Regions from separate parts of the Pseudoalteromonas sp. 68 DY56-GL68 genome, predicted to be linked through region 3. Evidence: predicted binding sites of a transcription regulator. Region 3 holds the regulator's gene; each other region holds the start of a gene.
The links. Region 3 encodes sigma-54, which starts transcription at its own class of promoters, with help from an activator protein. Its sites were predicted from a motif close to GTTGGCACGNNNNTNGNNT; they were not measured.
Positions count from the first base shown of each region.

Region 1 (10,814 bases), on a different contig from region 3:
AGAAAATGAGCGTACTACACACTTTAATGGTGACCCCTATTACGCTTATAAACGTGGTTGGTGGCAAGACGCGCTAGCAATAAACAAGCTCTATGTCGGCCCTATTTCCGTTGACTTAACCACAGGCAACGCATCGGCGGTTGTACAACAACCAGTGTATAACCAAAATAAACTCATTGGTTTTGGTGGTGTCGACTTACAGCTCAACAATATTAACGACATGGTCGAGAATATTCGTTTCAACGGTCGAGGATTTGGTTTTTTACTTGATGGCAACCAAAAAGTTGTGCACCTTTCAAAACGAACAGGTCACAAACTATCAATTACCGACGAAGGCCCAAATGGCAAAGAAGGCCTAGAAGCGCTAGAGAAACAATTTAACGATACATCAGGCTTTAGCGAATTAAATCGTGTTATGAAAAGTAAAAAAGACGGTAGTAGCTTCATCACTTTTAAAGGAGAAGAGTATTACGTTGTCTTCAATCGCCTTGAATTAGAAACCCCTTATCTTGATTGGTATGTAGGTATTTTAATTCCGACCAGCATGATTGATGAGCCTGTCAATGATGCCGTAATGACAACCACAACATCAGTGATCATTATTCTCGCGATTATCATTGCAATGATCTTTTGGGCTACGCAAATGATCACCAAACCATTGACTAAGCTAACTTATATTATGCGTGATATCGCCTCAGGAGATGGCGACCTAACACAAAAAATCGATATAAAAAGTCACGATGAAGTGGGTCAATTAGCCCTGCATATGAACACCTTTATCGATAAATTGCGTGCAATGATGCTCAATACTGCAGCGCAAGCGGAGCAGTTAAGCCAAGCAGCTTCACAACTAAAAACAGTGTCACAAAAAACCAATGATGAAATTCAACAAGAGAAACAACAGGTAGACAGTGTTAGTGCAGCGGTCACTGAAATGGCCTCAACAGTACTCGAAATTTCGCGCAATGCACAAAATACCAATAATGCTGCTGAACAAGTACAAACCATTACTGTTGATGGCACAAAACGTTCTACACAGGCTCAGTCAGTCATGACCGCATTAGCAAGTCACATTGGTGAAGCGTCTAAAGTCGTTGCTGGTCTTGAGCAAGAAAGTGGCAATATTGGTGCCGTCATCGATGTGATCAACTCTATTGCAGAACAAACTAATTTACTGGCTCTTAATGCTGCTATTGAAGCTGCGCGTGCAGGCGAGCAAGGTCGAGGTTTTGCTGTGGTTGCTGATGAGGTTCGTTCATTGGCAAGCAGAACGCAAGAGTCAACTGATGATATTCGTAATATGATCAGCCGATTGCAACAGATTGCTCAGCAAGCATCAACGATGATGCAACAAGGACAAGAGCGCGCTGAAGGTTCTGTTGAACAAACACAAATTGTGCTTACAGCACTGCAAGACATTGCACAATCAGTGACAAATGTGCAAGATCAAAGTCATCAAATTGCGACTTCAACGGAGCAACAAACGGTAGTCGCAGAAGATATCAATAACAGCCTTGCGGCTATTAACCATTTAGTGAATAGCACGGCAGATCATGCTCATGAATTGGCTGATGAAGCCCGTGATTTGAATGAGTTAGCAGTCTCGTTAAATAAAACGGTTAATCAGTTTAAGTTATAAAGATAAATTGCTGATGTGATTAAAAACCCGATATCACCTGAAGATAATATCGGGTTTTTATCGTCAGCCTTCCCTGTTACCTGCGGCGCAACTGCTTTCGCATGATCCATAAAGTCTTGCCACTGCTGCTGATTCCATAAAGCAGCTCCTTGTTTGTCCATTCCTTGTTTTGATTGCGTTTGTACTTGTTCCATATAGTCACCTCCTTACGCTAGCTTCATCCATTTTAGGTTCCTTACCACTTGCCGCTCCTTAGCAATTATCCATTCACCTTTTCCATAAAGCGTTGCCATTGTGCGCTTGTCCATAACGCCTTGTTACTTCCTTGCTTTCCATTATGCTTTGCTACGTTTTCCATTATGTAACTCCTTGCGGTTTATAATCCATTATTCCTACAGCTTTTCCTTGCTGTGCTCCTAAATCATCCTTATGTGCAATTATCGTTTAGCAATGATATACACAGCATGAATCAAGCCTGGAATGTACCCTAATAAGGTTAAAAGAATATTAATCCAGAATTGTGCACCCAAACCTACCTGTAAAAATACACCTAAAGGGGGAATTAAAACTGACAATATAATGCGAATTAAGTCCATGATTCACTCCTTGAAAACAAAATAAAAACCCAGCCAAAGCTGGGCTTTCATTAATTACTTATTATTCAGCAACAATCGTTAACTCATCGATTACTTTGCGAACATCTTCAGCATTTTCTGCAATGCTTACTGCAAGCTGTTTTTCAGCTTCTGATTCAACGGTACCTTTAAGGGTTACAACACCTTTGTCAGTATCTACATCGATATCAGTACCACCTACTTCAGAATTAAATAGGAAGCGAGTTGTAATCACAGTGCTGATTTTGGCATCTGTTAGATCACTTTCAGCTGAATCACCTTTCTCTTTTTTGGCGTGCTTAGCTTTCATGTCTTTTACGACTGTAAGCTTGTTTTCAACATCAGTTACGCCATCTAAGCTTAATACCAGCTCTTCTGCTAACTCTTTATCAAGCTCACTATTCACTTTACCAGTTAGTACAACCTTGCCATTTTTTACATCTGTGTTGATGTCAAAGTTGTTTAGATTTGTGTTCATTAAAAGAACAGTTTCTGCCTTACCATCAATCCAAGCGTCTTTACTTTCATTTTCCCAGCTGCTTGCCTGAGCTGACATGCTAGTAGCACCAATAACTAACGCGGCAATCATAGACTTGTTGAATGTATTCATAATCTTTCTCCTTTTGATTAAAGACACATTACTTAATGCGACTTTGATGCCAACTATTTATCACTTTAATATCAAAAGGTTATAATTACATCTATTCAAGACACATATTCTTCTCGGTAACAATTTACAGGCTGCTCGGTAATAAGTTCACAATGTTGCAAAAATAACCAATTAATTGCAGATAACATTAATCTATGGTTAATTTAACGAAGTTGCTAATAAGCCAAAAAACACAACAACTTGATTTTTATATAAATAAAATTTGGCCTAAGCTTTGCTTTATATCGAATAACAGAAGAATCACTTTATAATCACAACAGGGAACTACCATGGCCGTTAAGCTCGAAGATCGTCCAATCGATCAAGTAAGAGAAGAAGTCATTGACCAACTCATTTATAACTACAGTCATGCAGTTATTTCAGCTGAAGCATTTGAACGCCGACTAGATCAAGCAATGGCAGCCACCAGCAACGAAGTACTTGTTGAGCTTGTTGCTGACTTAGCGCTAAAAGCTGATACAGATTACAAATCGCATAAGCATGCGCAATTTAAACCTCACTACAGCCATAGCAGCGACAACGAAAACTTACAGCTACGCAGTATTCTTGGTTCAAATGAGCGTAGCGGCCAGTGGCTTGTGCCAAAAGAAATTCACCTCACAAACTGCTTAGGTTCAATCGAGCTCGACTTTAGCGAAGCGATTTTCCAGCATCAGCATGTCACTATTTACGTAAACTGTATTTTAGGTAACGACGAAATCTACGTGCCTGAACATGTCAATGTGGTATCTAAACTGTTTAGCGTTATTGGCAGCGTAGAAAACAAGTCAGTCGCTCTAAATAAAGGTCAGGGCCCAACCATTACCATTGAAGGTAACGTATGGCTAGGCTCAGTAGAGATCAAAGTAAAGCGTACCATGAAAGAAAAGTTCATCAGCTTTGCCAATAGCCTAAAAGCCAGTTGGAAAGAAATGAACAAGGTGCAGTAAAAGTTGCGAGATATTGTAGGCGCGATTTTACATCGCGCAATAGGAACAAATGACGCAGGGTAAACCTGCACCTACAACCACCACACGAAATAAATTTCACGCTTTTATCAAACCGAAACCACCTTTGTAGGCGCGATTTTACATCGCGCAATAGGGTAACAAATGACGCGTGGTAAACCTGCTGCTACAACTACCGCGCGAAATGAATTTCACGGCGAGATCAAAGATCATTATTCCTTTCACTTGGAATATCACTGAAATATTCTACAAACTCCACTTCAAAACCTGCGGGGTCGATAAAATAAACATTTTTACGGTATGGATTTTCTGGGCCGTGTTTATCAATTTCATAACCGGCTGAAACAAGACGTTCAATGACGGCATTAATGTCGTTTGTTACATAAGCAAAATGGGCAAGGCCAACTTGATGACCCGCTAAATCACGATTTTCATCTTCACCGTTATCACTTAATGCAAGGTATTGGTAATCATCACCAAAGTGCAGCCATTTGCGTGGTTTTCCAGACCATGTGCTGTCACCTTGACTACGCACACGCCAGTGCGGGAATGCGACTTTATAAAAGTGCAGCATGGCATCAACATTACTAACAACAAGGTTTACGTGTTCTAAATACATGGTAGTTTTCCTTTTTATTTTTAAACTGCCACCAAGATAAAACCTCAAGTTAAGTTTAGGTAAAGCGTTTTTTCAAATAAAAAAGCCCCACTAAAGTGAGGCTTTTAAAAAATGATTAGTTATTGATGAATTAACTACCCGCAACCTGCATTTGTTCAATTAATACAGAGCCTGTTTGAATACCGCCACGACGCTCAATATCACCACCTAAGCCAACGACCGCTTTAAGCATATCTTTTAAGTTACCAGCAATTGTGATTTCACTTACAGGATATTGGATTTCACCATTCTCAACCCAGAAACCCGCTGCGCCACGTGAGTAATCACCAGTCACCGTGTTCACACCTTGACCCATAAGTTCAGTTACCAATAAGCCTGTGCCCATGGTTTTTAATAGCGCTTTCAAATCGGCATGGGTTTGTTCAACTAGCCAGTTATGAATACCACCAGCATGACCCGTTGGTGCCATCGATAGTTTACGCGCTGCATAGCTTGCTAACAGGTAAGTTTGCAGCTCACCACCTTGAATAATTTCACGATCGACGGTTTTTAAACCTTCAGCATCAAACGGCGAAGACGCTAAACCTTTTAATAAATGCGGGCGCTCAGAGATATTCACACAATCGCTAAATACTTTAGTTCCTAAGCTATCAAGCAAGAAACTCGATTTACGATAAAGCGCACCACCGCCAATTGCCGACACTAAATGGCCGAATAATGAATTGGCAATATCCGCTCTAAAAATAACAGGCACTTTCATGGTACCGAGCTTTTGGCTATTAAGTTTAGCCAAGGTTTCTGTTGCTGCTTCGAGACCCACTTTTGCAGCGTCATTTAAATCATCTTTATGGCGCGCTACGGTATACGCGGAATCGCGCTGCATTTGCTCGCCTTCTTTACCAATCACCATAGTGCTAATGCTATGACGCGTACGCGGGTAACCTGCAATCATGCCATGGCTGTTACCGTAAACACGTAAACCTTGGTGAGAAGAAAAACTTGCACCGTCTGAATTTACAATACGCTCATCGGCGTTTAGTGCCGCTTGCTCTGCTTGATGACAAAGTTCAATACCTTGCTCTGGGCTTACTTCCCACGGGTGGTATAAATCTAAATCGAGCGGCGCAAACTCAAGTAGCTCTTTATCAGCGATTCCATTATATGGATCGTCAGAAGTAAATTTTGCGATATCAATGGCTTTTTCAACCACTGTACGTAATGTTTTAGGGTTTAAGTCGGCCGTTGAAGCAGAGCCTTTGTTATTACCCACATAAACACTGATACCTAAGCCACCGTCTTGGTTAAACTCTATTGTTTCAACTTCGCCCATGCGTGTACTGACAGACAAACCTGACGTGCTCGACATCGCCGCTTCTGCTGCTGTTGCACCGAGCTTTTTTGCATGCTCGAGTACTTCGCTGACCGCGTCTTTAACTTCAGAAATGTGTTGATAAATAGGATCTTTCATCTTGTGTGTCCTAGGTTCTGCTATTTTTTATAGTGTAACGAATGCTAACACACTGCGAGACGTGCATCAGCTAATATTAATCATTAACTAAATGACGTATAATAGCGAATAGTTAAGTTTACTGAATGAGCATCCTTATGGCGAAGAAGAAAAAGCCACTTATCGAAGAAGAAATTATTTACGTATCAAAAAGCGAATTAAAACGTGAAGCCATGCAATATCATGGTCTGGGTGCTGAAATCGCAAAAATGCCAAAAAAGCAACGTGATCGTTTACCACTCAATCACGATTTAAAAGAAGCGTTAGTTGTTTCTGATAAGGTCAGTGATAAAAGTGATGCTTACCGCCGTAACTTAAACTACATCGCAAAAGTATTACGTACCACAGAAAACGTGGACGAAATTCAGGCCATGATCGACATCATGCTAAACAAAAATAACCAAGCTGATGTATTAATGAATAAAATCGAAAAGCTTCGAGATGATTTAATCAAGCAAGGTGACGACTTAATTAATCCAACTATTGAGCAATATCCAGCACTTGAGCGCCAAAAAATGCGCCAGTTAGTGCGCGGCGCTGCCAAAGAAGTAAAAGCAGAAAAACCAGCTAAAAGTTACAAAGAATTATTCCAGTATCTGAAAGATGCGATTATGGTTTAAATTATTTTAATAAACTGAAAGCCGCTTGATGTAAATGGTACGGATTTTTACAGCCATTCCTGCGTTGAAATGCTTCCTGAAAAATAAAACATATACAAAAAAGGCTCTGAGCGTTCACTCAGAGCCTTTTTTAAATCAATAATCCATTACCAGATTTTTACACGATCTTCTGGTTTGATATACATCTTGTCGCCTTCTTTCACATCAAACGCCTGATAGAATTCTGGCATGTTTGAAAGAATACCGATTACACGGTAATGGCTTGGTGAATGTGGGTCTGTCATAAGACGGTTACGTAACTCTTCGTCACGGTATTTACGACGCCAAATTTGTGACCACCCCATAAAGAAACGCTGATCACCTGTGTAACCATCAATGATAGGCGCTTTTTCATCACCCAGTGATAATTGATAAGCAGTATAGGCAACTGTTAGACCGCCTAAGTCACCAATGTTTTCACCAAGTGTAAGCTCACCATTTACGCTAGCATCTTCAAATGGCTTATATTCATTGTATTGAGCAACTAACTGGCCGGTGCGCTCTTCAAACTGTTCAAGGTCTGATTCGCTCCACCAGTTACGTAAGTTACCGTCACCATCATACTTCGCACCTTGGTCATCAAAACCATGACCTAGCTCGTGACCAATTACCGCACCAATTGCACCATAGTTAACAGCATCATCTGCTTCTAAGTTAAAGAATGGTGGTTGTAAAATAGCCGCAGGGAATACAATTTCATTGTTCACAGGGTTGTAGTAAGCGTTTACTGTTTGCGGTGTCATGTGCCACTCAGAACGATCAACAGGCTTACCTAGTTTTGCAGTCATATCTGCAAATTCCCACTCGCTATGGCGAATGTAGTTACCCACTAAGTCATCACCTTTCATTTCAAGTGCTGAGTAGTCTCTCCACTTATCTGGGTAACCGATTTTTGGTGTGAACTTATCAAGTTTTGCTTTAGCAGCAATTTTTGTTTCTGGGCTCATCCATTCAAGGTTTTCAATCGCAACGGCGTAACCTTTGATTACGTTATCAACTAACTCTTCCATGCGTGCTTTCGCTTCAGGTGGGAAGTTGTCTTTAACGTACACTTTACCCAGCATTTCACCTAATACACCGTTTGATGCATCAACGGCTTTTTTCCAAAGTGGTGATTGCTCTGTCACACCACGAAGTGTTGTGCTGTAGAAATTAAAGTTAAGATCAACGAGCTCTTTATCTAATAACGCAGAATAATTACTAACAAAGTGGAACTTAAGATAGTTCTGCCAAGTTGCTAAGTCTGTATCGCTATAAATACCTGCAAATTTTTCTAGGTAACTAGGTTGGCGAACAATGACATCTTCAGTCTTGATGCCTGACGCATCAAGGTAAGCAGCAAAATCAAAGTCACCAGTAAGTTTGTTGGCATCTGCAACGCTCATCTTGTTGTAAGATTTAGTTGCATCACGGCTTTCTACTCGGCTCCACTGTGCATCAGCGATACGTGTTTCAAGATCAATAATAGCTTTAGCCGCAGATTCTGCATCAGCGACACCCGCTTTGCTTAAGATAGCTGTGACGTATGCTTGATAAGCTTCACGAATTTTTGTGAATTTTTCATCATCTTTTAGGTAGTAGTCGCGATCGGGTAAACCTAAGCCAGACTGATAAACATACATCGCGTTTTCGCTAGAGTTTTTTGCGTCGTTATTTACGTACCAACCAAACGGCAAGTTACCGCCTTTAATACGAAGTTCAGCCATTAAAGCAACAAGATCGGACTTGCTCTTTACAGCATCAACGCTTTCAAGTACTGGTGATAATGGCTTGATGCCTGCCGCTTCACGAGCAGCTTCATCCATGTAACTGTTATAGAATGCAGCGAGTTTTGCTTCATCAGAACCTGGCTTAACATTGGTATTTGCCGCCGCTTTTTCGAGTACTTCTTTCATCGCTTTTTGCGAATCATCATAAAGCTGAGTAAATGAACCGTAGTTTGATTTATCACCTGGAATATCTGTTTTTTCTAACCATTCACCGTTTACATGATAGTAAAAGTCATCTTGTGCGCGAACAGACTTATCCATGTTCGCCAGTTCAATACCTGAATTTAAAGGCGCTTTTGCTTCAGTGACGGCAGCAGTTGCTGGTGCTTTAGTTTCTTGTTCTTTTTCACCACAACCAACAAGACCGAGCGCAAGTGCAATACTTGCCGCGGTAAGTGTTACTTTTTTCATGAGGTTCCCGTACTTATCGTATAGTTAGAGGTATCTTCGAAATACTACGAATAGGCAGTCTTTCGCTTTGTCCATCATAAACCTCTCAAGCAAAACAATAAAATCGAATATGTAACAATTCTTATCAAAAGCGATGAGTCGCATATTTAAGCGATAGTGGGAAACAAATAGACGCTTATTTTGTAAGGTCGCAATTACTTAAATAAAGATAATAGTTACCTTACAAACATCCGCAGGTCGAAGCTGAATCATCTATTGTATTTGGGCTTTATAGTTTAGCTATAAAATGATTTATACCAAGTAACCAACTTTGTTACACCCTCTTCTAAACCAATAGCTGGTTTGTAACCTGTTGCAGCAAATAAGTCTTGGGTATCTGCAAACGTTTTATAAACATCACCCAGTTGCATTTCTCGGAAGTTTTTCTTTGCTTCAATACCCAGCTCAGACTCGATTGCTTCAATAAACTTCATTAGATTTATAGGGCTACCATGACCAATGTTATAAACACGGTACGGAGCAGAACTTGTCGAAGGTGACCCCGTTTCTACTCGCCAGTGTTCATCACGCTGTGGAATAACATCTGCCGCCCTAATAACGCCCTCAACGATATCATCAATATAAGTAAAATCGCGCCACATATCGCCATTGTTATTGATATCTATCGCTTCACCTGCAAGCATCTTTTTAGTAAAAATAAAAGGCGCCATATCTGGGCGACCCCATGGGCCGTACACAGTGAAAAAGCGTAACCCTGTGGTGGGTAAATCATATAAATGCGAGTAACTATGCGCCATTAACTCATTCGCCTTTTTAGTTGCCGCATAAAATGACACAGGATGATCAACGCTATCTTTTGTTTCAAATGGTGTTTTTTCATTTAAACCATATACAGAACTAGAAGACGCATACACTAGATGTGCTACCTTGTTATGGCGACATCCCTCTAAAATATTTAAGTGTCCAACTAAGTTTGAATCAGCGTATGAATCAGGGTTTTCAATCGAATAACGTACACCAGCTTGAGCCGCCAAGTGAATAACGCGTTCAAACTTCTCTACTTCGAATAACTCAGCCATTTCAACGCGATTCGCTATATCAAGCTTTTTAAAAGAAAAGCGCTCATGAGATTCAAATTGAGCCAATCGAGCCAGTTTTAAGTTAACATCGTAATAATCATTTAAATTATCGATACCTATAACATCATGCCCTGCGGTCAATAGGTTTTGACACGTCGCAGCACCAATAAAACCCGCGGCTCCGGTGACTAAATATTTCATTGTTAACCTTAAAAAAGAGGTTCAGCACTAAACGCTGACAAAAAACAAAAGTGTAGGTCAAAAAACACTGAATAGAGAAGCTATGATACCGTAAACAAGTAAGGCATATAATATTAGAATATATTTATCATACGCTATTTAGTGTAATTTTATTTTATCTCAGGACTTTTGATAGAGAAAGAGGGAATTACACACCACCAAGCGGACAATAGCTTGCAGGGCGCGTTTTCAACATAGCACAAACTATAATCTTTGCGCGAAGGAAACTTCGCGCCTTCATCTAGATTTAAAGCGCATATTTTTGCTTTATCTTTTCAACTATTTCTACATTGGCAGCAGGAAAAGCATAAGCATCAAGTGCATTAATTGCTACCCACTTACCTTGTTGCCCCTCAGCGCCATGAGCAGTGCCTGTGAAGTCGTCAACAATATGCACATCTAAGCGTACGCATTTATCGCCGTAGTCATGTTCAATCACGATTAGCTCTTCACTGCCATTAACGGTTAGATTTACTTCTTCTAGTAACTCGCGCTGTAGCGCTGTAAATACGCTTTCGCCCTGCTCTACCTTACCGCCGGGGAATTCCCACAAGCCGCCTTGGTGTTTGTCATCTGGACGTTTACAGATAAATAGCTGCTGATCTTTATAAATAACGCCGACTGCAACATGCACTATTTTTTTAGTCATTTTATATTTCC
Region 1 is NZ_JAOCZL010000022.1:180,995-191,808, forward strand. Features, by position in the region: gene NYF15_RS17990 (methyl-accepting chemotaxis protein) at 1-1,639, shown strand, start outside; gene NYF15_RS17995 (hypothetical protein) at 1,624-1,833, opposite strand; gene NYF15_RS18000 (YqaE/Pmp3 family membrane protein) at 2,077-2,235, opposite strand; gene NYF15_RS18005 (BON domain-containing protein) at 2,297-2,863, opposite strand; gene NYF15_RS18010 (LiaF domain-containing protein) at 3,193-3,852, shown strand; gene NYF15_RS18015 (VOC family protein) at 4,073-4,489, opposite strand; gene pmbA (metalloprotease PmbA) at 4,620-5,957, opposite strand; gene yjgA (ribosome biogenesis factor YjgA) at 6,095-6,616, shown strand; gene NYF15_RS18030 (M13 family metallopeptidase) at 6,763-8,835, opposite strand; gene NYF15_RS18035 (NAD-dependent epimerase) at 9,111-10,115, opposite strand; gene mutT (8-oxo-dGTP diphosphatase MutT) at 10,402-10,803, opposite strand.
Region 1: a site for sigma-54 is predicted at 3,125-3,143, ahead of NYF15_RS18010 (LiaF domain-containing protein). Genes of this name have one in related genera too.

Region 2 (10,814 bases), on a different contig from region 3:
ATTTTGAAGAGCAAATAGCACACATGCAGTTATTAGCAAGCCGAGAAACCGAGCGTGTAACCTCTGTGATTAAATATTGGGTAGAGCAAGGAGTTGAAGTTGAGTCAAGTAAATCAAGATAATGTGACAATGTCAGCACCTGCTCGTGCGTCACTCGATAGAGCTGCTATTTTACTGCTCAGTATGGGCGAAGAAAATGCAGCAAGCGTGATCCGTAAACTCGGTCGCCGTGAGGTACAGGCAATCTCAGAGCGAATGGCCAGTATTTCTAACATTACAAAAAATGATGTAGCTGACACGCTCACCAGTTTTTTCGATTGTTACCGTAACGAAAGTGGGGTTAATGGCGCATCAAGGCTGTATCTTGAAAGAGCACTTGATAAAGCCGTTGGACGTAAGCTCGCACGTGGCATGTTAGATGATATTTATGGTGGCGCGATGAGTGATGATCTGCGTCGTTTAGAGTGGATCCCACCTGAGCTAATTGTACGTTTCTTAGAGCATGAACATGTGCAAATGCAAGCGCTGTTTTTAGCGTTTTTACCCGCCGATCAAGCTGCTGCTGTCATTGCATTGTTTCCTGAAGCAAAGCACGAAGACCTGTTATACCGTATTGCCAGCTTACGAGAAGTCAGTGAGCATGTGATGGATGATATTCGATTAACCATTGAAGCTTGTATTGAATTTGTTGGCAAGCAAGTCGGCTCTCAGGTAAATGGGGTTGATAAAGTTGCTGATATTATGAGTCGATATAACGGCAATAAAAGCCAAATTATTGAAGTTATTAAAAAGCATGATTTACAAGTGGCAGATGCAGTACAAGAGCGTATGTATGACTTTGCCAGTTTATTACTGCAAAGTGATGAGACCCTTTCTCAATTAATGAACGATGTACCTGACGAGCTTTGGTTGATGGCATTAAAAGGTGCAGATGAAAAAATTGTTGCGCGCCTTTTGGGGGCATTACCAAAACGCTTAGCGCAAGTTTATCAACAGCAGTTAGAAGCAACAACATCACAGCCGGTGAGTAAAGTGGATGCTGCACGTCGTGAAATCATGAGCATTGTACGTGATATGAGCAAGCGAGAAGAAATCACTTATCAGCTATACGAAGAAGAGACCGCGGGTTAAGTGCTATGCAAGCTTATCAGTTTCCAACGTTAACAAAAGAACAGCAGCACCAGAGTGTTCAGCAGCGTATTGACGCAGCTGAACAGGCTGCTTGGCAAAAAGGCTTTGATGAGGGATTAAAGCAAGGTCAAGCGGCGCTACAAGCTGATATAGAAAAGCGGGTCTCGCAGCAAGCTGAACTATTATTACAAGAGCGTGAACTAGAATTAAAGCAGCAAATGCTGGCACAATTCGATGTGCTAACACAGCAAACAAAGCAACAACTTAATCTGCTGTCTAATGAAGTACTAAAAGATCTTAGTGTGTTAGTTGCGAAGGTCGCGGAGCAGGTAATTGCCTGTGAGTTAACTTTGCAGCCTAATTGCTTAATTGATTTAGTCGAACAGGCCCTCAATTTATTAGCAGGGCGAGATGATGTTAACGAAATTGTGTTTTCTAGCGCTGATGCGGCTCTTTTTGACGATTCAAGCTTTGATAAAATACCCCTAACAGTGAGTTTTGAACCTCAACTTGCAAGTGGCAGCGTAAAGCTTATTTCTAGTGAGCAAAGCCATAGCTTATCTCTTTCAGAGCGTTTAGATGCTGTACTTACTGATATAACGCCAGCCCTTCTTAACGGTCAAGTTATTCATGAGTAATACTGTGTTATCTCATGTTCTTAGTACTGCGACAAAACAGCTGACAGCCCCGCCTTTAATTCAAAGTTACGGTCGTCTTGTAAGAGTCAATGGTATGACATTAACAGCTGTCGGCGGGCAGTTTTTAATGGCAAAAAAATACCAAGTCGAGAGCATTGATGGTACGTGGAATGATGCTCAAGTGATTGGTTTTGATGATACCAAAGCGTTCTTGATGCTACTAAATAAAGCAGATGGTTTATACGCTGGTGCGAGAGTCAGAGCTGTTGCTGATACACAAGCGATAAAGATTGATATGTCTTTACTCGGAAGAGTAATTGATGCACAAATGCAACCGATAGACGATTTAGGTAACTTAAGTCGTGTTGATTTAGGAGCTGATTGCGTTCTAAAAAAACAACCCTCTTTAAATCCGTTGCAGCGTAAAGGGGTGAGCGAACCCTTGGATGTGGGAGTCCGCTCAATAAACGGCCTTTTTACCGTTGGAAAAGGCCAGCGTTTAGGGCTTTTTGCAGGCTCAGGTGTCGGTAAAAGTAAGCTACTGGCCATGATGACTCGCTTTACCAGTGCAGACGTTGTAATTGTGTCTTTAGTTGGTGAGCGTGGCTGGGAAGTCAAAGAATTTATAGAGCAAAGTCTTGGCCCAGAAGGGCTCAAAAAGGCCATCGTAATTGCTTCCCCTGCTGATGATTCACCGCTTTTGCGAGCAAAAGCGGCGGAGTTAAGTCATCAATTGGCTGCTTTTTATCGCGACCAAGATTTAAATGTTCTGTTATTGATGGACTCTTTAACTCGCTATGCGCAAGCACAGCGAGAAATAGGCCTTGCGGTTGGCGAGTTGCCTGTCGCTAAGGGGTATCCACCATCGGTATTTAGTAAGCTGACTCAGTTAGTTGAAAGCTCTGGAAATAGTGAAAAAAGTAAAGGCTCAATGACTGCCATCTACACGGTGTTAGCAGAAGGGGACGACCAGCAAGATCCGATTGCGGATAATGCGCGGGCTATTTTAGATGGCCACATTGTATTGGACCGAACGCTTGCAGAAAAAGGTCATTATCCAGCTATTAATATTGGTGCATCTATAAGCCGTGTTATGCCTAACATTGTCTCCTCTGAGCAGCTTGCCTTTTGTTATAAGCTTAAAAAGCTCTACAGTCGATACCTACAAGTGCATGAATTAATACCGCTTGGTGCCTACCAAGCAGGGAAAGATGCTGAATTGGATTTAGCTGTACACTTGTATCCACAAATAGAAGCATTCTTATGCCAATCATTAAATGAAAAAGCAGACTTTGCGACTACAAATCAACAGCTTTCGCAGTTAATAGGAAAACATGATGCTAGATAAGTTTAAAGATATGCAGCAAGAAAAGCTTGATAGCATGCTCTCTGAGCAGGCTGTTTTGAAACAGCAAACCGAGGTAGAACAACAGCGATTAGCCCAATTAAAGCAATTTATCGACGATATGCAAACAAACAACCAGATGGGTAATGCAATTGGTTTGCAAAATTTAGCAGGTATGAAACACATTCTACATGGGTTATCGCAGCAGCAGGCCGAACGAGTCACGCAACTACAAGGCGATCAATCACGTCAACAACATGCTTGCATCCAACAACTTTCATTCACGAAGGGGTTAGAGGGCGTCATTGCTAAAAAAGCACATCAGATCAAGCAAAAACAGGCTCGTCAGCATCAGAACCAACTTGATGAGTTAGTCGCGCATGCAGCCGTTCGTCGTAGTTAAAATAACCAGCCCTATAAAGAGGGCTAACCTTTCACTTGCCTAGCACTCAGTTTTGATAGTGCTATAAGTAATTAATTTATAGAAACTTTGCTCCTGTTTAAGGTAGAAATAACCTAGCCTTAATGAACAAAAAGGCCGGTATTTTTAATACTTTATTCTTTTTGTTAAGCATTTAGCATGTGAAAAGCTGTATTACGCCTTCATTATTAGATATTTGTGTTAAAGTTATTTAGGAATAAGCAATAATAAACGCAAGGCAAAAGTGTGATCGATACAGTCAATGCAAGTCAGCAAGATAAAGCACGGTTTTTACGTGTATTTGCATTCATTGGGGCTGTTACCTCTTTTTTATGTCTATTACTAGTTACTTAGATGGCTACACCGTTCTTAGTACTATGCTAGTGGTTGCAGTGGGTGTATTTGCCAGTCCGTTTATTATTAAAAATCGCGACCATACAATTGCTATTCTGATGCTTTACACCTTGTACGCGATTATGTGCTTTTTGATAGTGTCTGGCGGTAATCATGGAACAGGTCCTTTATGCTTATTTATTGCCTCGCCTGTGACCTTTTTTATTCGTGGCTTAAAGCGTGGAGCGATAGATTTAATCGTACTTGCTTGTGTGATTTCAACTCTCTTTTATTACACGGACAAATTGGGTTATTACAGTTATCCAAGTCATTACTTTCCTACACGAGTTATGCTGTGTTTCTCAATTTTATGTATTCTTGGTGCGTTCTATGAGTATTACCGAAATAAGTACAGTCGTGAGCTCATAGCGCAACTTAAAATAAACAAAAAGCTGGCCCGCACCGACGCCATGACCGATTTATCAAACCGACATTATGCGACTGAGTGTATGCAAAGTCGTTGCTTCGAAGAGGGGGCCGTGTTTCTTTTAATTGATGTTGATAACTTTAAACAAGTGAATGACACCTATGGTCACCAAGTGGGTGACGAAGTGCTTATCTTTATTGCCGATATCTTTAAGAAAGTGTGTACCGATGAAGACATTAATTCGCGTTGGGGTGGTGAAGAGTTTTTAATTGTAATCCCAAAAGGGCATGAACTTCGCGCACGAAACGTTGCTGATGAAATACACACACAACTAGCAAATAATACATTTAAAAGTGGTAAGCATTCCTTCAATGTGAGTTTAAGTATTGGTTTGTATCAGCGAACCCATATGGACAGTATTGATCAGTGCTTAAATATCGCTGATAAGCGATTATATAAAGCAAAATCTCAAGGTAAAAACCAAACAGTTGCTGAGCCAGATTTAGCCAAACACGAGCCAGCCTAATAAGCCCCGCCGACTCAATTATTTTTACTGATGCTACTTTTTATCACTAAGTTGTGTATTATGTGCTCATTATTTACAAGGGTATGTGAATAGAGATCTAAGATAAGGAATATCATCAACATCTTCTTCTTAAGTTCACCGCCTGTCTTGAGGCTCACTTTTAATGCCACTCTTAGAATCATTTAAGAAGTTAGGTAACTACTTTGGTGCATACAAGGTACACCTATGCCCCGAAGTTAAAGGCCAAGTGAGTGAAAATGGCCAACCTTTAATTAACGCAAAAATAGAAAGGTTACTTTGTTTCTCTGACGGTAAATATGTAGAAAGCTATGTATATACTGATGACAAAGGCGGCTTTTCTTTTCCAGAAGCCAATATTCGCTCTAACCAACCAGCTGTGCCATTTGCAGAGCTTTTCACATCTCAAATTATAACGCTTTTTTATGAAGGCACTAAATATATCTTATGGACATCAAGGTTATCAGGTACAAAGTATCGTCATGAATATGCTAAAAAATTAAGTTGTTTGAAAGCAGATATATCTGATGAGGAGGTCTTTTTTCATTTTAAAAATAATCAAGTTCTGGGTTATAAATTTCGAGCTGCGAGTATAGCGCGTTGGGATGAAGACTTTGAAGTTATAGATGTAGATTCTTATCTTGGTATATCGGATATTGAATCTGATGATCAAGAGTGTCAGTCATAACACTTAAGCCTCGTCATAGCGTTAACTTCTTTCCTTTAAATAACTTTCAATATCAATTTTCAAGCAAGTTTTAAAAAGCAAAATACCTAAAGACTAATCTGCTTGGCATAGTTTTGAGGCACAATTATTTACAATGATACTATTCTTTTTTATCGCTGAGTTGTGTACTATGTGCTCATTATTTACAAGGGCATGTGAATAGTGAGTCAAGATAAGGAATATCATCAACATCTTCTTCCCGTTAAGTTCACAGCCTGTTTTGAGGCTCATTTTTAATGTCACTCTTAGAATCATTTAAGAAGTTGGGTAACTATTTTGGTGCATACAAGGTACACCTATGCCCCGAAGTCAAAGGCCAAGTGAGTGAAAATGGCAAACCTTTAATTAACGCAAAAATAGAAAGGCTACTTTGTTTCTCTGACGGAAAATATGTAGAAAACTATGTATATACTGATGACAAAGGCGGCTTTTCTTTTCCAGAAGCCAATATTCGCTCTAACCAACCAGCTGTGCCATTTGCAGAGCTTTTCACATCTCAAATTATAACGCTTTTTTATGAAGGCACTAAATATATCTTATGGACATCAAGGTTATCAGGTACAAAGTATCGTCATGAATATGCTAAAAAATTAAGTTGTTTGAAAGCAGATATATCTGATGAAGAAGTATCTTTCTTTTTCAGAAATGATGAAGTCGAAGGTTATAAACTAAGTGCTGGTGGTATAGCTCGTTGGGATGAAGACTTTGAAGTTATAGATCTAGACTCATACTATGGCTTATCGGAAATTGAATCTGATGATGAAGACCATTAATTCTAATATAGGGAAATAAATATGAAAACATTAACGCCAGCTTTTGCTGCTGATTTTGCCGCATTGGCCTATGAAACGTTGGAAAGAGCTCCATTAGAGTCTACAGAATATTATCGACGCTTAAAAAATACTTTTTTAATGGAAGCTGGCTCTATAAAAGGTGTCAGTGGTTCTATTCTTGAACGCGTTTTTACTCATTCGACCAACTTTGGTTGTATTGCAAAAGGCAAAAAGGGACTATTTGAAGGTGATTATGTCTTAGCACTACGCGGCACGGCAAAAATGCGAGATGTGATTACTGACCTTAATTGTGGTTTGAGTACCTGTAGCAATAGTCAGCCTGTGCATGCGGGGTTTAATCACACTTTTAACTCATTTAGAAAGCAGTTAGAACAATTTTTTAGTAAAAAAGCGAGCCAAAAGCTAAATATACATGTTGTGGGTCATAGCTTAGGCGGTGCTTTGGCTAATTTAGCTGCGAATTGGTTAAAAAATCACTTTGGTGCAAATGTGAAGCTTTATACTTTTGGTGCTCCACGAGTTGGTTATCATAGCTTTGCTATACAGACAGAAGCTGCAACAAATAACCATGTTTATCGCTGTGTACATGCCGCCGACCCCGTACCTTTAGTGCCAGTCTGGCCATTTATGCATACGGAGCAAGAATATATTTTAAATGGTGCTGCAACAATTACTCCAAAAGCCCATAGTATGACAGAGCAAACGCCAGGCTACTTACATACTGCGAGTAATTTTAAAAGTTATGCTGCAATCAATAAAGGCATGGAAAAACGGATTCAAGAAGAAGTCAGGCTTGATTATGATAAGCGATTAGAGTGCAGCCGTACTTCAAGGTGGGCAAGAAAAATAGGCGCTGCATTAATCACATATTTACGTGATACAGGCAAGTTATATGCGATACAAAACCACTACACGAATACGCTTACCGTCTATGACCAAATTGCTAAAGCATTAACCGACAGTATCGATCTCTCTAAAAATTATACGAGTGATGTGAAGGGGATTTTAGGTTACATGCTGGCTTTTTGCGGCTATCCATTTAAAGCAATCTCATTTACGTATGCATCCATCAGGCATATTTTAAAGTTAATGCTTAAAAATGTGTTTTCTCTTGCAGGCCAAGCAATAGCACTAACAAAATAAGTACAAAAGCCGCCGATGGCGGCTTTTGTTAGGCTGCAAAATTAATGGCTTTTCTCAAAGTCATTAACTTCACGCTCTGCTTCTTCTTTCGATTTGCCGTATTTTTGCTGGATTTTACCAACAAGCTCTGTACGGCTACCTTCGATTCTATCTAAATCATCATTGGTAAGGTCGCCCCATTTACGTTGCACTTTACCTTTCAACTCTTTCCAATTGCCTTCTAAACGATCGCTGTTCATCATTATCTCCTTACTTTTTTAAACATTCACTTTAATAAAAGCAATTGATATGCCATTCAATTAAATTAATTAAATTGTTGAAATTATTGTAAATAATTGGCTTTATCTATAATGCGTTTATTTTTTACTGCAATTTGTTCTTAGTTATTTATAAAACCCTGTAATTTTTTCTTGTAAGGGAGAGTCATTGTCGTCGACTGTTTTTTGTTACAATAGCTAAAAATAAAGTAAGAGAAAGAAACGTGCTGCCCGTACAAGATATTTACCAATCATTGTTAACAACGATACAAAATAACCCTATGGCTTTGCTGCAAGCGCCACCAGGGGCAGGTAAATCAACATGGCTGCCATTAACACTGATGCAAGCAGGCCACTTCAAGCGGATTGTTATGCTTGAACCTAGGCGTTTGGCTGCACGTAATATTGCTCAATACTTGGCGTCTTTACAAAATGAGGCCGTTGGTGAAAGTGTTGGTTTGCGCATTAGGGGTGAATCAAAAGTTAGTAATGCAACCAAGCTGGAAATTGTGACAGAAGGGATGCTGACACGGATGCTACAAAATGACCCTGAGTTAACCGGTGTCGATTTACTTATTTTTGATGAATTTCATGAACGCTCGATTGCCGCAGACACAGCCCTCGCTTTTGCGCTTGAAACACAAGCAGCCCTTAGAGACGATTTAAAAATCTTACTCATGTCGGCCACTTTAGACGGTGAGCGGTACAGTGAGTTTTTTGATTGCCCAATAATATCATCTGAAGGGCGAAGTTACCCAATTGATGAAATTTATGTTCCACTTAAAGATGAAAGCCGATGGTTAGAGGATATATCTGCGGTTATTAAGCAAGCACTCAATGAGCAAACTGGTAGTGCTTTGGTGTTTTTACCAGGTCAGCGAGAAATTTTACGTGTAAAACAGGCATTGAACGATCTTGCTGATGATTGCGAAGTGTTTACTTTATTTGGTGAACAAAGCAAAGGAGAGCAACAAGCTGCTATAGCTCCTGCACAACAAGGTAAGCGAAAAGTCGTGCTGACAACAAATGTAGCCGAAACCAGCTTAACGATTGAAGGGATCCGTATTGTTGTCGACAGCGGTAAGCGCCGTGCAGCCAGCTTCAACTTAAAAACGGGGGTAACTGAACTTGTAACCCAAAGCATCTCTCGTTCCTCTGCGGTACAACGCGCAGGCCGTGCAGGGCGTTTAGAAGCAGGTGTGGTATATCGTCTAGGTAGTAAGCAAACGTTTGAACGTCGTAACAGCCATGACGCCCCAGAAATCCTAACAAGTGATATTAGCCAACTACTGCTTGAAACTAAGCAGTGGGGCGCAGCTGTTACTGAACTAAACCTTCTTGATGCACCAAGCCCACAGCAAATTAAACACGCAACAGCACTTTTAAAAATGCTTGAAGCGCTTGATGAAAATGAAAAACTAACAAAAATCGGTAGCCAAATGCTTAGTTTTGGAGCGGATATTCGTTTATCACATATGCTTATTAAGGCTAAGCAACTTCAAGCAAGTATGCCGGGAATTTATGAACTCGCTGCATACTTAGTGGCGCTGCTTGAGAGTCGTGTGAGTATACCAGCTGATCTTAAGCTTGCACTTCACAGTATGTATACAAAGCCTCATCCACTGTTTAAGCAACAATTAAACTATTGGCTATCACGTTTAAATTTGAAGGCAGTGCGTGAGCTAAATATGCAGCCCCTTGCTTTGCTGGTGGCTTTTGCATTCCCAGATCGCTTAGCGAAAAAGCGTGGCAACGGCTATTTGCTCGCCAATGGCGCGGGGGCCGACTTAAGTGATGAGTTTTGGCATAACGATGACTATCTCGCTATTGCCAGTATGGGCGGCCACAAAGGGGGTCGAATATTTGCGGCAGTCGCATTTTTACCAAATGAACTTGAAGATCAGCTAGGGCATTTGTTTTCAGAGCAAACTCGCTGTGAATACGATGAAAAATCTGGACGTTTTATTCATCAAGAGGAACTAAAGCTAGGGGCTATTACAGTAGCAAGCCAGCCAAGTAAACAGCCTCTTGATAAAGCTGAGCGCACTAAAGCATGGCTAAATTTGTTCAATAAAAAAGGTTTTTCACTATTTAATGAACAAAGTGAAAGTGAGCAATTACTAATTAGAATGAGCTTAGCGAGTAAATTATTGCCGCAGTCATTTCCTGTTATTAGTAGTGACGAATTGACGACTAATAATCAGTGGCTTGCACCTTTCCTTGATGAGATAAAAAATGTAGAGCAATTAAAAAAGCTTAATTACAGTGAAGCATTAAAAAATTGTTTTGATTGGCACCAGCAGAGCTTACTAAATGAGTTTTTGCCGCTGCGTTTAACCGTCCCCAGTGGCTCAAATGTGAGAATTACATACCAGCTAGATGGACCTGCAAAGCTGAGTGTACGCATGCAAGAAGTTTATGGCATGACTAGCACACCCTTGCTTGCACAGGGCAAGTTACCCCTTCTAATGGAGCTATTGTCGCCAGCAAGGCGGCCACTACAACTCACTCAAGATTTAGAAAATTTCTGGCAAACTAGTTATAAAGAAGTACAGAAAGAGATGAAAGGTCGTTATCCTAAACATTTCTGGCCAGATAACCCAGTTTTAAGTCAGGCAACTAACAAAGTAAAAAGCAAGATGTAATCTAACTCGCACTATGTATTAATTCAGAGGAACAGTGTGGTTATAAAGCAAAACCCCAGTAACTTAGTTACTGGGGTTTTTAATTATTCAACTTTAGCGATTACTTATTAAGTGCCAGTTGTAGCTCACGATTGCGTTCAAGCTGCGCTAAGAAGTTGTCTGCAATTGGTTTAAACTTAGCTAACTCATCGCGTGGTAGTGGCTCTGACTTAGGCAGTTTAACTGTTTTAGGGTTGCGGTGAACGCCATTTACTAAAAACTCATAATGTAAATGAGGGCCTGTAACACGACCTGTTGCACCAACAGTACCAATCTTTTGACCTTGTTTTACTTTTTGACCTGTTTTAACAAGCTTTTTGTTCAAGTGTAAGTATTTAGTCACGTATTGAGTGCCGTGGCTAATAAATAC
Region 2 is NZ_JAOCZL010000018.1:540,241-551,054, reverse strand. Features, by position in the region: gene fliF (flagellar basal-body MS-ring/collar protein FliF) at 1-122, shown strand, start outside; gene NYF15_RS10875 (FliG C-terminal domain-containing protein) at 100-1,131, shown strand; gene NYF15_RS10870 (FliH/SctL family protein) at 1,137-1,769, shown strand; gene NYF15_RS10865 (FliI/YscN family ATPase) at 1,762-3,117, shown strand; gene NYF15_RS10860 (hypothetical protein) at 3,107-3,517, shown strand; gene NYF15_RS10855 (GGDEF domain-containing protein) at 3,868-4,821, shown strand; gene NYF15_RS10850 (DUF6795 domain-containing protein) at 4,985-5,527, shown strand; gene NYF15_RS10845 (DUF6795 domain-containing protein) at 5,803-6,339, shown strand; gene NYF15_RS10840 (lipase family protein) at 6,361-7,503, shown strand; gene NYF15_RS10835 (CsbD family protein) at 7,545-7,742, opposite strand; gene hrpB (ATP-dependent helicase HrpB) at 7,985-10,405, shown strand; gene NYF15_RS10825 (peptidoglycan DD-metalloendopeptidase family protein) at 10,506-10,814, opposite strand, start outside.
Region 2: a site for sigma-54 is predicted at 7,781-7,799, ahead of NYF15_RS10835 (CsbD family protein). Genes of this name have one in related genera too.

Region 3 (10,814 bases):
GAGCTTTTTATCTTTTTTACCGAGAATCTTCTCACGAATTGACTCTGCTAGCTGATGTACACTTAAATCCGTTGTGTCGATCATAAAATCAGCGCGGGTAATTAGGACATCAAGCAGTATTTTTTCTTGCTTAATTGCTAAATCGAGCGGTAAAGAATCTAAAGAAAGCGGGTGTAAGCGTCTTGTCTCAGAGAAACGTTTAATGAGTGTTTGATCATCACTATCAAGGTAAAATAATGTTGGGTTGGCGAAACCTGGCAAGTATTCAAGAATATCATTAAATTCTTGTTGCTCTTTTGGCAGGTTACGCACATCGATACTGACCGCTATTTTGTCGTAATTATCAGAAACACTACGCACTAGCGAAGGTAATAGGTTTACAGGAATATTATCAACGCAATAATAACCAAGGTCCTCAAGGACTCGTAAAGCGACTGATTTACCTGAGCCAGAACGGCCACTGATAATAATTAATTCCATTTATGCCTCTGATGCAATAACTTGAAACAGTTCCTGATCGGTTTTTGCGCTGCGTAACTGTTTACAAAATTCTTTATCTTTTAGTCTATCAGCAATTGTTGATAAGGTCTTTAAATGAAGTTGGCAGTCTCCATCAGGTACAATGAGTGCAACAAAAATATCAACAGGGCGGTTGTCAATTGCATCAAAGTTAATTGGCGATTCGCTCACTATAATAAACGCATGTGGTTTATCAGCACCCGACATACGACCATGCGGAATAGCAATGCCTCTACCAATTCCTGTACTCCCCAACTTTTCTCGATTGAGTAAAGCATTAAGAATATCTTGCTGCGATAGATGAGGAAGCTGCTCATGAGCTAGTTCGCTGATAAATTCGAGAATTCTTTTTTTGCTATTAAAAAGGACCGCAGCTTTGCTGCAGTCCTGGCTAGTAAGTGAACTAAGTTTCATAATTTAGTGTCGAGCTAATTTCTCTTTGTGTTTAATAACTTGGCGATCAAGCTTATCAATTAGCGAGTCGATGGCCGCGTACATATCTTGATGCTCTGTAGAGGCAAACAGTTCGCCTCCGTTTACATGTAAAGTTGCTTCTGCTTTTTGACTTAATTTTTCTACATCTAGAATGACATGAACATTATTAATATGATCAAAATGCCTTTCTAGTTTCGCAAACTTGGTGTTTACATAGTCTTTTAATGAATCTGTGATTTCTACATGACGACCAGTTAGGTTTAGTTGCATAAGCATTTTCCTTCTATGTAAAACGTCTAAATCAAGCTTTTACGCTGATTAGACGGCGGTATTGCTAGAGACTCTCGGTATTTTGCAATTGTACGTCTAGCTACTTTAATTCCTTGCTCAGCCAATATATCTGCAATCTTACTGTCACTCAATGGCTTCGCTGAGTTTTCTGCGGCAATAAGCTTTTTGATTAAAGCGCGTATTGCCGTTGATGAACACTCGCCACCATTTTCTGTGCTGACGTGGCTTGAGAAGAAATATTTCAACTCAAAAATACCCCTTGGGGTATGCATATATTTTTGCGTTGTTACCCGTGAAATCGTCGATTCATGCATTTCGACCATTTCAGCGACATCATTTAGCACCATCGGCTTCATCGCCTCTGGGCCGTGTTCAAAGAAAGCCTGTTGTTGTTGAACAATACAGTTCGTTACTTTTAATAAAGTATCATTCCGACTCTCTAAGCTTTTAATAAACCACTTAGCTTCTTGCAGATGAGAGCGAATAAACTGGCTGTCACTGCTTGATTTTACAGAGCGTGACATAGCCGCATACTGGCTGTTTACTCTGATCTTTGGCATACAGTCAGGGTTTAGCTCAACCACCCAACGACCTTTAACTTTTTTTACCGATACATCAGGTATGACGTATTCAGACTCTTCACGTACGATGCTATCCGCGGGCTTAGGGTTCAAGCTATGGATAAGCGTCATCACTTCTTTAAGCTCGTTTTCTTTAAGCTTAGTCTTTTTCATCAAAGTACGATAGTCGCGACTTGCTAATAATTCGATGTGCTCAGATAAAACCATTTTAGTTTCAGCCAAATAAGGTGTATCTGCATCGAATTGACGAAGTTGTATACATAGGCACTCTTGTAAACTGCGAGCACCAATACCGACAGGATCAAATAGCTGTATTCTTTTTAAGACCGCTTCGACTTCATCAAGTTCTATTTCTTCTTCATCATCATTTTGATTAAAGCTTTCAACAATATCCTCACAACTCACAGTTAAAATACCTGAGTCATCGATAGCTTCGACTATAGCAACAGCAATTGCTTCGTCGGTCGGACTAAATGGAGTCAACTGTAGTTGCCACATCAGGTATTCATGGAGAGTTTCGGTTGACGCACCTTGGTAAATAGACTCATCTTCTGGCATTGGCCCTGACGAGGTTGAAGGGGCTGCACTCATGTACTCATCCCATGTGACATCCATTGCTAGGTCGTCACTGACGGTATCTTTATTGAGTGCATCACTGCTTTCTTGCTCGTATTCACTGGGTGCTTCTTCTGCTGTAGCTGTGACTTGTGAATCATCAGAGTCAGATTTTTGTTCGTTTTTACCGATCGCTTCTTCATTATAATCCGCTTCTTCTACTTCAAGCAGAGGATTACTATCAAGCGCTTCTTGTATTTCTTGCTGGAGATCCAATGTACTAAGCTGCAATAAGCGAATGGCTTGTTGCAGTTGTGGAGTCATTGTAAGTTGCTGGCCCATGCGCAGCTGTAATGATTGCCTCATGTATCCCTAACAATCCTTTTAAATCATTGATTGATACTACTTTGAGTAAATATCAATATGTTGTCATTATTGTAAGTCTAGCAGATGCTCTAGTCGGTGGTGTATTGGTTACAACCTGAATTGCTCGCCTAGATAGACATCGCGTACCGTTTGGTCTGCTAATACGTGTTCAGGCGTGCCTGATGCAATTAGCTCCCCATGAGAAACAATGTAGGCTTTTTCACAAACATCAAGGGTTTCTCGAACATTATGGTCAGTTATTAGTACACCGATACCACGGTTTTTCAAATGCTCTATAATTTTCTTTATATCTAACACTGAAATTGGATCAACACCAGCAAAAGGCTCATCTAGCAGAATAAATTTTGGATCTGCGGCTAATGCTCGCGCGATTTCAACACGGCGACGCTCGCCTCCTGATAGCGCCATACCTTGGCTATCTCGGATGTGCTGAATACTAAATTCATCAAGCAGGTTATTGAGTGTTTCTTCTCGTTGCTGTTTTTTAAGATCTTTGCGTGTTTCAAGAATCGCCATCAGGTTTTGGTAGACTGTCAACTTTCTAAAAATGGATGATTCTTGAGGTAAATAGCCAATACCTAATCGAGCACGATTATGCATGGGTAATAAAGTGATGTCGTTGTCATCAATGCTAATTTTACCTTTGTCGCTTGGCACTAGCCCAACAATCATATAAAAGGTGGTGGTTTTACCTGCACCATTAGGACCTAGTAAGCCGACAATACTGCCTGCTTCGACTTCTAGTCCCACATTTTTGACAACTTGGCGGCCTTTATAGCTCTTTGCTAGCAGCTCTGCTTTTAATGTACTCATGGCTGGCCTTTATCATCTTTTTTATTATCAACAGGCACTAAGATTGTATGCACACGATCCGTTGAGTTTTCGTCTTTTTCAGCACTAATTAGCTGTTGTTCCATGTCATAAGTTATACTTTTTGCGCTGACTTTTTGCCCTGCTTGTGTCACTTGCGCATCGCCAACTAATGTGAGTAAACGCTTTGCTACATCGTAACGAACTTCGTCTGCGCTGGCGCTCATAACCGTGCCATCTTCTTGTTTTTCTTCAAAGTAGGCTGGCTTACCTGTGGCAATGATAAGTGAAACAGTACCATCAACTTCACCTGCATGTGCTTCTAGGCGATCTGCGGTAATACGACGATTACCATGGGTTATTTCTACATTTTCTTCAAAAATCCCTACACCATTTTTTAACTGACCTACTTGGCGATCTGAGCTAATGCTGATAGGAGTACCCGCTTGGTCTGCAGCAGCGCTTGAAAACGCAATCAATAAGCTTGGGATTAGAAGTAATTTTTTAAGTTTATTGGTCATAGTATATGGTTCGTGTATGGTTAGTTAACTCGACGATTTCGGCTTTTAAATCGGCTTTTAAACCTTTACCGGTAATCTTTAAGTTTGGGCCTGTTAATGTAACAGGTTGTTTTGAGTACATGGTCATTTTTTCAATATCGACATTGATATTTTCTGCGTTGATATCTTCAATCATGCCATTATGAGTTAGGTTTTTTGCAACAACGTCACCTTCAAAAATGAGTTGATCGTTTTCGTACAAGGTAGCCTCTTTTGCTTTTACCTGCCAAACCTGTTGATCCCCATAAATGGTAAAAATAGGCTGCTCAAAAAAAGTAAATCCTAATTGCTGGTATAGCTCCATTTTAGCCGCAGCGACTTTATGGCTGATGTTACCTTGCTCATCATACGCAGTTTGCTTTAGCGCAATGGCGGTGTAATCCGGTGTTGCGATTATCTCGTCTTCACTGTTTATTGCGTCTGTTGGTTGGCTAAAGTACGGATACCATAACCAGATCATGCAACAAACAAAAACAATACTCAGTAAAATACGGGCTATATTCATGCGCTGGTTCCATCAGTTGTTAACGCTTTCGCGTTTTCCAGCATTAATAAATCAGTCAGCTCTCGCACAGCACCAAACCCTCCGGGTAACATGGTAGTGTAATGAGCGAGTCTTTTTATAAGTGGGTGAGCATCGTTTACAGCAACGGCAAAGCCTACCTTTTCCATGACGGGTAAATCAGGGCCATCATCACCGATATAAGCTATTTGCTCATCGGTCAAAGCCAGTTTGTCTTTTAATTCTTGATACGCAATAAGCTTGTTTTCTTGACCTTGATAGATGTGTTGTACTGTTAGGCTAGTCATGCGTTGCTGAACTATTTGTGAATGTCGCCCTGTAATAACCGCAACCTCAAAGCCACTATTTATTAATGCTTTGATACCAAAGCCATCTTTGGTATTAAACGCTTTGAGTTCTTCACCGTTATTTCCTAAGTAAATACGGCCATCAGAGAAAACGCCATCAATATCGCAAATGAGTAGTTTTATTTTCTGAGCACGTTGGCTTACATCTGTGCTTAATGGCTGATAAAGCTCGGCAAACGTCATGTTTAAAGTACCCCTGCTTTTAAAAGGTCTTGCATATTAAGTGCGCCAATCGGTGTATTACTTTCATCTATTATTATTAAACCGTTAATGCGTTTTCGTTCCATAATATTCAATGCTTCCGCAGCGAGCATATCTGCATGTGCGGTGGTGCATGAGCGTGTCATTACTTGGCTAATCGATGTGTTATGAATATCGACACGTTGCTCTAAAATACGGCGTAAATCACCGTCAGTAAACAGGCCTGCAAGCTTTTTGTTTTCATCGACAATAGCTGTCATACCGAGGCCTTTGGCTGACATTTCTATCAGCGCATCTTTAACGCTTTGGGACTCGGTAACGATAGGTGTGGCACTGCCAGTATGCATGACGTCTTCAAGGCTCAGTAATAAGCGCTTACCTAAGCTCCCCCCAGGGTGAGATAAAGCAAAGTCATCGGCAGTAAAACCGCGCGCTTCGAGTAGGGCAACGGCTATCGCATCGCCCATAACTAATGTCGCAGTGGTGCTGGCAGTAGGGGCGAGGCCTAATGGACACGCTTCTTGGCTAACTTTGATGCACACATGGACATCCGATAGCTTACCCATAGTTGAGTTAGGGTTACCTGTTAGAGATATCATTTTTGCGCCAATACGCTTAATAACAGGGATAATACCAAGCACTTCACTGGTTTCACCTGAATTTGAAATGCACATCACAACATCTTCACGTGTGATCATACCTAAGTCACCATGACTCGCTTCACCTGGATGAACAAAAAATGCTGGGGTGCCAGTACTTGCTAATGTTGCGGCTATTTTATTGCCAATATGGCCTGATTTACCCATACCTATGACGATAATACGCCCTGTGCAATGAAACATTAATTGGCAGGCATGTTCGAAATCAGCATTGATATACTGTTCAATTTCTCTTAATGCTTGCGCTTCAACTTCAAGAACTCGCTTACCTTGCGCAATAAAGCTTTGCTGCGTCATTTGTTATCCTATTTGACTGAAAATATAGCCTTGGTATGCAATAAATGCGACTAACAATAAACCACCTTCAATTCTATTGATACGACGAGCACCTCTTAAGTTCAATGACATAGCGATTAAAGCAATGGTTGCGCCAATCATAATCAAAGCATCTCGGTTAGCCGCTGAAGGGTCGATGATTGATGGGTTGATAATCCCTGCAAGAGGCAGTACCGCCAATAGGTTGAATAAGTTTGAGCCAACAATATTACCTAAGGCTAAATCATCTTCATTTTTTAGTACGCCGGCTATACAGGCTGCTAGTTCAGGTAAACTGGTGCCAATAGCAATGATGGTTAACCCAATCATCAAGTCGCTTAAGCCAAAGTATTTTGCAATATCTACTGCCGAACCAACCAGAAAGTGTGAACTGATAGGAAGAAGGATCATACCTACGACAAGCCAAAACAAAGCTGAGCCTGTAGAAACATTATCCGGGATATCTTCACATGCTTCAGAGACGAAAGGGTCATCCGCTTGGTTTTTATCCCTTAAAGAAATAATAACTAAGCCTACAAGGAAAACAATAAAGCCAACAAGTAGCGCAATACCTTCACCAAATGAAAAGAAGTTATCAGAGAATATATACCAAGAAGCAACTGACACTAAGAGTACTAACGGCATCTCACGTTTGAGTGTTGTAGAAGAGACAGATAAAGGTCTTAATAGTGCAGTAATACCTAATACTAGTAGGATGTTAGTAATATTAGAACCAACAGCATTACCTACAGCGGTATCTGTTTTGCCTGCAAGGGCTGCTGAGGCTGATACCATCATTTCTGGTGCCGATGAACCCATGGCAACAACCGTAAGGCCAATGATTAGGGTTGGGATCCCCATGTTTTTTGCCAGTGCCGCTGCCCCGTAAACAAAACGGTCTGCACTCCATACAAGTGCGGCAAAACCAATAATTAAAATGACAAAAGAAGTCACCATTTTTATACGCCAATATTACTTAAACAGATGACTGCAAATAGTAACAAAAGCAAACCTGAAAGTATAAGTAAAAGAATAGACTGAATGTTTTAAATGGGTGTTTTTTGGAAACTAAATTTAAGCGTGTATTAAGTTCGACATTTCTAACATAGATTATTTCGATAGAAAATATTACAAAATTTTACGATTTGTTTTTTCCATCTTGACTAAAAAACCCTTAAAATGGCAAAACTAGTGAAAAAAGTTATGGAGAGCGACTTGTCGCAATCAATAGTAGAAATCAAGGATGTAACCTTTTCACGGGGCGATAGAATCATATATAAAAATATGACTTTTAACATTCCGAAAGGCAAAATCACCGCTATTATGGGACCAAGCGGCATTGGTAAAACCACCATGTTACGCTTAATCGGCGGTCAGCTTAAACCTGATTCTGGTGACATTTTATTTGAAGGCAACAGCATTCCTGGCATGACTCGCAAGGAACTTTATGCTGCCCGCACCAAAATGAGTATGCTGTTTCAAAGTGGCGCTTTATTTACCGATATGTCAGTGTTTGACAATATCGCCTTTCCTTTGCGTGAACATACTCAACTCAGCGAAGATTTAATCCGTCTTGTCGTTTTAATGAAATTACAAGCAGTCGGCTTACGTGGTGCACAAGACTTAATGCCGTCTGAGCTTTCTGGTGGTATGGCTCGCCGTGCTGCTTTAGCGCGTTCAATTGCTCTTGATCCAGAGCTTATCATGTACGATGAGCCATTTGCTGGCCAAGATCCTATCTCTATGGGTGTGTTAGTTAAGCTAATAAAGTCACTGAATGAGGTGCTAGGTTTATCATCACTTATTGTGACCCATGATGTAACAGAGGTTATGAGCATTGCTGATCACGTGATCATTATTGCTGATCAAGGGGTGATAGGCGAAGGCTCCCCTGAGCAAATGCAGAACCACGAGTCTGAATTAGTACAACAATTCTTAAAAGGTTTGTCTGATGGCCCCGTGCCTTTTCATTACCCAGCTCCTGAATACAGTGAAGAGTTATTAGGAGTGCGCAATGTTTGATCTTTTGCAAAAGCTAGGACATAAAACCTTAGGGCGTTTTGCTGCACTGGGTCGTTCTACACAAATGCTATTTGGTGCCTTAGTTAACAAGCCAAACTTTAAAAAGGGCACGCCTTTACTTATACGCCAGTTGTATATGGTGGGGTCGCAATCGCTGCTTATTATTATGGTGTCAGGCTTATTTATAGGTATGGTACTTGCGCTCCAAGGCTACACAGTATTAGTTGGTTATGGTGCCGAGGACAGTTTAGGTCCATTGGTTGCACTTAGTTTATTGCGTGAGCTTGGGCCTGTGGTTACAGCACTACTTTTTGCTGGTCGAGCGGGAAGTGCTTTAACGGCGGAAATCGGTTTAATGAAAGCAACCGAGCAACTATCGAGTTTAGAGATGATGGCAATTGATCCGCTCAAGCGAATTATTGCGCCTCGATTCTGGGCTGGTTTCATTAGCATGCCCATATTGGCACTTATCTTTTCTGCGGTAGCTATTATAGGCGCTCATTTAGTGGGTGTTGATTGGCTTGGTGTTGACTCAGGGAGCTTCTGGTCAATCATGCAATCGCAGGTGTCGTTCCAACAAGATATAGTAAACGGCATGATTAAAAGTTTTGTTTTTGCCATGATCGTGACTTGGATTGCTCTTTATAAAGGGTATGACTGTATCCCAACCTCAGAAGGGATAAGCAAAGCCACAACAGAAACCGTTGTGCACTCGTCACTGGCAGTATTAGGTTTTGACTTTATTTTAACAGCGGTAATGTTTACCAGCTAATTAGGGTATAAAGATGAATTCACGGAAATTAGAAATTTTAGTTGGCTTTTTTGTAGCACTTGGTATTGCTGCATTTGCGCTATTAGCATTTAAAGTCGCCAATGCGGGGATCAGCGGCAGTGGTGAGACCTACCAGCTTAATGCAAAGTTTGAAAATATTGGCTCTTTAAAAGCGCGTGCGCCAATTAAAGTGGGGGGGGTTGTTGTGGGCCGTGTCGAGTCTATCTCAATTCATCCTAAAGAGTTTGTTCCTGTGGTTAACATGGCTATTGATGCGAACTATTTATGTAAGTTTTCGGACACGACATCAATCTCTATTTTAACGTCAGGTATTTTGGGTGAGCAATATTTAGGTATTAATCCTGTTATTGCGCCACAGTCAGCTGAGCAACGTTGTATGGGAAGTGAAGTGACTGCTGATGAGCAAGATGCAGGCTTAGATGAACTATTTGGTGTCGAGAGTAAAGCATTAGCTGATGGTGATTACATTACTGATACTAAATCAGCATTAGTACTTGAAGAGCTAATCGGTCAGTTCTTATTCAACCAGGGTGGTGAGTAATTATGTTTAAGAAATTTTTGTTATGTTTAAGTGCTGTATGTGCACTAAGTGCCAACGCGGCTGAACCAACCGTCGATTTAAAAGATCCATATAAAATGGTGCGTGAAGTGTCTGACAATACATTCGCACGTATTACTAAAGATCAGCCATTAATTGCCAAAGACAAAGAGCACTTACGTGTTATCGTTGAAGAAGAGTTGATGCCATACATTGATTATAAATACGCAGCGCTTCGTGTTTTGGGTAATCATGTTTCAAAAGTAAGAGCAATCGAGGATAAGGCTGAAAAAGAAAAAGCAATTAAAGAGTTACAGCGCTTTATTGACGTGTTTCAAAAGTATTTAATTGCGACGTATGCAGGTGTATTCACACAATATACCAATCAAAGTGTAGAGTTTGGCCCTGCTCAGCCTTTTAAAGGTCAAGACGTTGTTTTAGTTAAGACAAAAATTGTTGAGTCGGGCAAACCTGATATCAAAATTGATTTTAAAGTACGTGAAGATCGTGATGGTGATTGGCGCGCTTACGATATGATTGCAGAAGGGATCAGTTTACTGGATGCAAAGCAAAGTGAGTTTCAAGGTATCTTACGTCAGCAAGGTATTGAGCATGTTAGTGACTTACTAGAGCAAAAGAGCCAACTGCCAGTGCAATTTAGAGGTGAAGGTGGGAATGAGTAAAGTATCGATTACTCAACTCGACGATGACCAATTTCGAGTCAGCGGTGAACTGACTCGAAATTCGATCAGCCATGAACGACTTCTGAATATGAAGCCACAAACTAAGCATAAAACATGGTATTTTGACCTTTCTGAGGTCTCTAGGGTTGACACGGCGGGCTTAGCTTGGTTAATTCATTCTTTCGCAGAATTAAAGCAGCAAGGTGTGCGCCTTGAGCTGAAAAACAGCCCTGATCAACTGCAGAAATTAATGCAATTAGGTCAGGTCACAAACCTTTTTGAGTGAGATTTATGGAAACAAGCCAAGTCGAAACGTTATTACGCGACGAATTAAAATTAGATGAAGTAATTGTTAAAGCAAACGGTAGCCACTATGAAGTGATTGCTGTTGGTGAGTGTTTTGATGGTTTATCTCGCGTTAAAAAGCAGCAACTGGTATATGCTCCATTAATGGCGACTATCTCAGACGGTACCATCCACGCAGTGTCAATCAAAGCATTTACACCAACAGAGTGGAAACGCGAACAAAAATTTATACTTCCACAATAGTCACAGGACCTCCTCATGGATCAATTTGTTATTCAAGGTGGTACAT
Region 3 is NZ_JAOCZL010000024.1:34,842-45,655, forward strand. Features, by position in the region: gene rapZ (RNase adapter RapZ) at 1-480, opposite strand, end outside; gene ptsN (PTS IIA-like nitrogen regulatory protein PtsN) at 481-933, opposite strand; gene hpf (ribosome hibernation promoting factor) at 937-1,224, opposite strand; gene NYF15_RS19370 (RNA polymerase factor sigma-54) at 1,251-2,747, opposite strand; gene lptB (LPS export ABC transporter ATP-binding protein) at 2,856-3,581, opposite strand; gene lptA (lipopolysaccharide transport periplasmic protein LptA) at 3,578-4,099, opposite strand; gene lptC (LPS export ABC transporter periplasmic protein LptC) at 4,089-4,643, opposite strand; gene kdsC (3-deoxy-manno-octulosonate-8-phosphatase KdsC) at 4,640-5,191, opposite strand; gene NYF15_RS19395 (KpsF/GutQ family sugar-phosphate isomerase) at 5,194-6,165, opposite strand; gene NYF15_RS19400 (calcium/sodium antiporter) at 6,169-7,140, opposite strand; gene NYF15_RS19405 (ATP-binding cassette domain-containing protein) at 7,387-8,205, shown strand; gene mlaE (lipid asymmetry maintenance ABC transporter permease subunit MlaE) at 8,198-8,977, shown strand; gene mlaD (outer membrane lipid asymmetry maintenance protein MlaD) at 8,991-9,539, shown strand; gene NYF15_RS19420 (ABC transporter substrate-binding protein) at 9,542-10,219, shown strand; gene NYF15_RS19425 (lipid asymmetry maintenance protein MlaB) at 10,212-10,505, shown strand; gene NYF15_RS19430 (BolA family protein) at 10,511-10,768, shown strand; gene murA (UDP-N-acetylglucosamine 1-carboxyvinyltransferase) at 10,784-10,814, shown strand, end outside.